DNA from 2 places in the Sedimenticola selenatireducens genome. Region 2 is predicted to be linked to the other one. Evidence: predicted binding sites of a transcription regulator. Region 2 holds the regulator's gene; the other holds the start of a gene.
What was found. Region 2 encodes FliA, which starts transcription of late flagellar genes. Its sites were predicted from a motif close to GCTAAAGTTNNNNNNNNNNCNGCCGATA; they were not measured.
Positions count from the first base shown of each region.

Region 1 (2,205 bases), on a different contig from region 2:
GGCTACCGGGTGCGTTGAGCACGCTGCCGGATGGTGACCCGTTTGAAGCTAACGCTGCCCCACATTGAAGCAATGCCTTTTGATTCTTTCGCTGCGCTGCACAAATCGAGTGCGGCCTGTCTGCGTTCACGGCCAAGCTGGAATACTAACTGTTTGTAATATAAAAATTATTTTGATTTGGCACAGGCCGTGCTGAGTGAAAGTGAGTCGACCATGTCTGCGTGGTTTTTTACTTGATACATCACTCTGCAATGAAGGTAAATTCAACATGAAACTGAAAAAACTAGCTATCGCCGGCGCGCTGCTGGCGGGTACATACAATGGGCTGGCGCTGGCTGAGGGGCCGATCAGCGCCAATGTGGCGTTAACCTCCGACTACGTCTGGCGTGGTACTTCCCAGACCGATAACGGGCCGGCCATTCAGGGCGGCTTTGACTATGCCCACGCCAGCGGTTTCTATATCGGGGTGTGGGGGTCCAATGTCGATTTCAAAAGCGATGCCAATGTGGAGCTGGATCTGTACGGTGGCTACAGTACCGAATTTTCCAGTGGCCTCGGGTTGGATGTGGGCGTGATTCATTATGACTATCCCAGCGAGTCGGATCTCAATTTTGAAGAGGTCTATGTGGGCCTGAGTTACGACTTCATTAGCGCCAAGGTCTCCCATGATCCGGACAATGACAACACCTACTGGGAGGCGGGTGCAGAGTTTGCCTTGCCGCAGGGTTTCGGTCTGGGGCTGCATATCGGCTATAACGATCCCGATGCCGGTGAGGAGGTGACGGACTGGAAATTGGGTGTCACCAAATCTGCTCTTGGTGTCGATTTTGAACTGGCCTATACAGATACCGACAGTAGCAGTAACTCACTGGCGGATGGCCGTGGCATTCTGACCATTTCAAAAAGCTTCTGAATACATCCTGCCGGGGCGGCTTTTGTCCGCCCCGCATTGCCCATCGGATCGGAATTGCGTGGCAGCCTCGCTTTTGGGGGCGGCCTGTCATCATAGTGATATATCTCCAGGGCATGCAGTTTGGGGCTGTGTCATGGATAGACAGGCTGTGTGCGGTTGACATAAATCAAAGCGAACGCACAGGAATGTCAGTTCATAATCAAGTTATTTCTCCCCGGGCCGCTCTATGTCAGTACATGAATAAACAGCGCCGATGTCGTACCCATGAATTTTCACCAGTGTGCAGAGAATAATAACGTATGAAGATTAATCATCCGGTAACCGATGTGGAAAAGCAGTTCAACATCGATGCAAACATACTTTCCACCACAGATCTGAAGGGGGCCATTACCTATATCAACCCCGACTTTGTCGACATCAGTGGCTTTGCGGAAAATGAGTTGCTGAACAAGAACCACAACGTCGTCCGCCATCCGGATATGCCGCCTGCCGCGTTTCAGAATCTCTGGGATACGGTTAAATCCGGAAAAGCCTGGATGGGCCTGGTGAAGAACCGCTGCAAGAACGGTGATTACTACTGGGTCGATGCCCTGGTCACGCCTATCGAGCTCAACGGACAGGCATTTGAGTACCAGTCTGTTCGCTATAAACCGGAAAAAGCGTGTGTCACACGGGCAAGCCACTTATACAAAAGGCTGCAGGAAGGGAAAAACTATAAACCGAGTCTGCGTGCCCGGCTGGGCGTGCGCAATCTGCTGATTCTGTCAAACCTGGTGGCGCTGCTGCCGGCAGCACTGACCAGCCTGACGGAGTCGCTGCAGGCCTACAGTGTGGTGGGATGGCTGCTGAGTGCCGGACTGATCGTCATCGCCAATACCCTGGTGATGTTGCCGCTGGCAGCCCTGGTCAAGCGCGCCAGGTCCATATTCGATAATCCGTTGATGTGCAAAATTTATACTGATCGGGATGATGAATTCGGTCAGATACAGGTGGCGATGCGCATGCGCCGTTCCAAACTTAATGCCGTTATCGGCCGGCTTTCAGATACCACCCGAATCTTGCGCGAGACTGCGGATGTCACATCGGAGGCGGCCAATCGCACCAGCCAGGGTGTAAGCACCCAGCAGTGCGAGATTACCCAGGTGGCCACGGCGATGACGGAGATGTCAGCCACGGTTCAGGAGGTGGCGAGAAACGCGGCCATGACCGCTGAGCACACTGCCGCCAGTCAGCGGGAGAGTCAGGCCGGACAGGGGGTCGTGGAAGAGGCGATTAGTGCCATCCATCATCTC
Region 1 is NZ_CAXXYC010000004.1:1,442,834-1,445,038, forward strand. It holds gene ACHZBF_RS17880 (hypothetical protein) at 1-18, shown strand, start outside; gene ACHZBF_RS17885 (TorF family putative porin) at 269-913, shown strand; gene ACHZBF_RS17890 (methyl-accepting chemotaxis protein) at 1,213-2,205, shown strand, end outside.
Region 1: ACHZBF_RS17890 (methyl-accepting chemotaxis protein) is a predicted target of FliA. The motif match lies at 1,111-1,138, and genes of this name have one in related genera.

Region 2 (2,205 bases):
CTGCCTCGACCGCACCTAGCGTGGTATTAGCCGATTTCTCGGTCATGGTAATCACATAAGTGAGTCGCTCACTGGCGTCCGGGATTTCCACCTGGGCCATTTCATTGATGCGCGGGTCAAGCAGGAACTCATTGATCGCTTCATGCAACTCACGGGTCAAGCGCCCAACTTCCAGAAACAGTTTGCTCTCGACACCTTCGGTAAGAAGGGAACTGACATGTGTCGCTTCAGCTTCATTCCCTGCCTCCAGATGCTCTACCAGCTGCTTCGCCAGCATCAGACGTTCATCGTTGTCCATTTATTTCTCCAGACCGATTCGTCATGCTGCCGGTTAGCTGCCTACACGTTCAAAAATCTTGCTGATCTTCTCTTCCAGCGTCACCGCGGTAAATGGCTTGACTACATAGCCATTGACGCCCGCCTGGGCCGCCTCGATGATCTGCTCACGCTTCGATTCGGCAGTGACCATCAACACCGGAAGTTTGACCAGGTTGGGGTCTGCCCGCACCGCTTTCAGCAGATCAATCCCGGTCATGCCCGGCATATTCCAGTCCGTTACCAGGAAATCAAAGTTACCTGACTGCAACATGGGCAAGGCGGTATTACCATCGTCCGCTTCCTGGGTATTGGTGAATCCCAGATCCCGAAGCAGATTCTTAATAATCCGTCGCATTGTGGAAAAATCGTCCACAATGAGAATCTTCATGTTTTTATTCAAGGCAACCTCCAAACTCGATGCCGTTATTCGTTTTCATAGACCGATCAGAGCTCATCTGCATCGGATAACCAATCTGCAAGGCGGGCGCGTAACCGCAGGGTGGCCTGGCTGTGTATCTGGCATACCCTTGATTCGCTAACTCCAAGAACCTGCCCAATCTCTCGCAGGTTCATCTCCTCATCATAATAAAGTGCGATTACCAATCTCTCCCGCTCCGGCAGGCCGGCAATCGCCTCTGCCAGGGCCTTTTTAAAGGCATCCTTCTGCATGCCGTCAAACAGCCCCCCCGCCTGACTGTCACCGCCGTCAATGGGCAATTCACCCACTGCCTGCAGCTCTTCAATACTGAAGATCCGACAGCCCGCCGCATCCTGCAGGATACGATGGTACTGAACCAGGTTCATATCCAGCACTTCCGCCACTTCCACGTCCCGGGCATCACGTCCCTGCTCATTTTCAATAGAGCGCATGGCATCGGCTACCATCCTCGCCTTTCGATGCACGGAACGGGGCGTCCAGTCGCTGCGCCGGATCTCATCCAGCATTGCGCCACGAATACGAATCCCTGCGTAGGTTTCGAAACTGGCTCCCTGGCTGGGGTCATAATTTCTACTCGCCTCAAGCAGCCCGATCATCCCGGCCTGTATCAAATCATCCGCCTGTACGTTGGGCGGCAGGCGATTCATCAGGTGGTAGGCGATACGCTTGACCAGCGGGGCATGCCGGTTAACCAGGGTATCGGCATCCATCTCCTGAATCGCGGTATAACTCGCTAGTCCACTCACCGGCCCATCTCCCCGCCCTGGCTTGTATATTGAATCAGCCGTTCCACGAAGAACTGGAGGTGCCCGCTGGCACCATCCGGTACAGGCCAGTTATCGGCCTTTTGCGCCAGATTCTTGAATATTTTTGCAATATGGCTGCGAGGGTTGGCTTGAACCACAGGTTTTTGCGATTTCACTGCCTTTCTGAGGTTTTCGTCGTATGGAATACTGCCCATGTAGGTAAGCATAACATCCAGGTACTGGTCGGTGACACGGCACATCTTGTTATACAGGTTGCGCCCCTCTTCGGCTGTACGCGTCATATTGGCCAGGATACGAAAGCGATCCAGACCATACTCGCGATTCAACAGTTTGATCATGGCGTAGGCATCGGTAATCGATGCCGGCTCATCACAGACCACCACGATCAGTTCCTGGGCCGCGCGACTGAAACTGACCACCGTATCCGATATACCCGCCGCCGTATCGATAATCAGCACATCCAGATCATTGCCGACATCACTGAAGGCGCGGATCAATCCGGCATGCTCAGCCGCACTCAATTCGGCCATCTGTTGCACACCCGAGGCACCCGGCACCACACGGATGCCCGCAGGCCCCTGCAGCACTACCTCCTCAAGGGAGCGCTCACCACTCAACACATGGGACAGGTCATACTGTGGATGCAGTCCAAGCACCACATCAATGTTGGCCAGTCCGAGG
Region 2 is NZ_CAXXYC010000003.1:247,153-249,357, reverse strand. It holds gene ACHZBF_RS04840 (protein phosphatase CheZ) at 1-298, opposite strand, end outside; gene cheY (chemotaxis response regulator CheY) at 332-706, opposite strand; gene ACHZBF_RS04830 (RNA polymerase sigma factor FliA) at 763-1,503, opposite strand; gene ACHZBF_RS04825 (MinD/ParA family protein) at 1,500-2,205, opposite strand, start outside.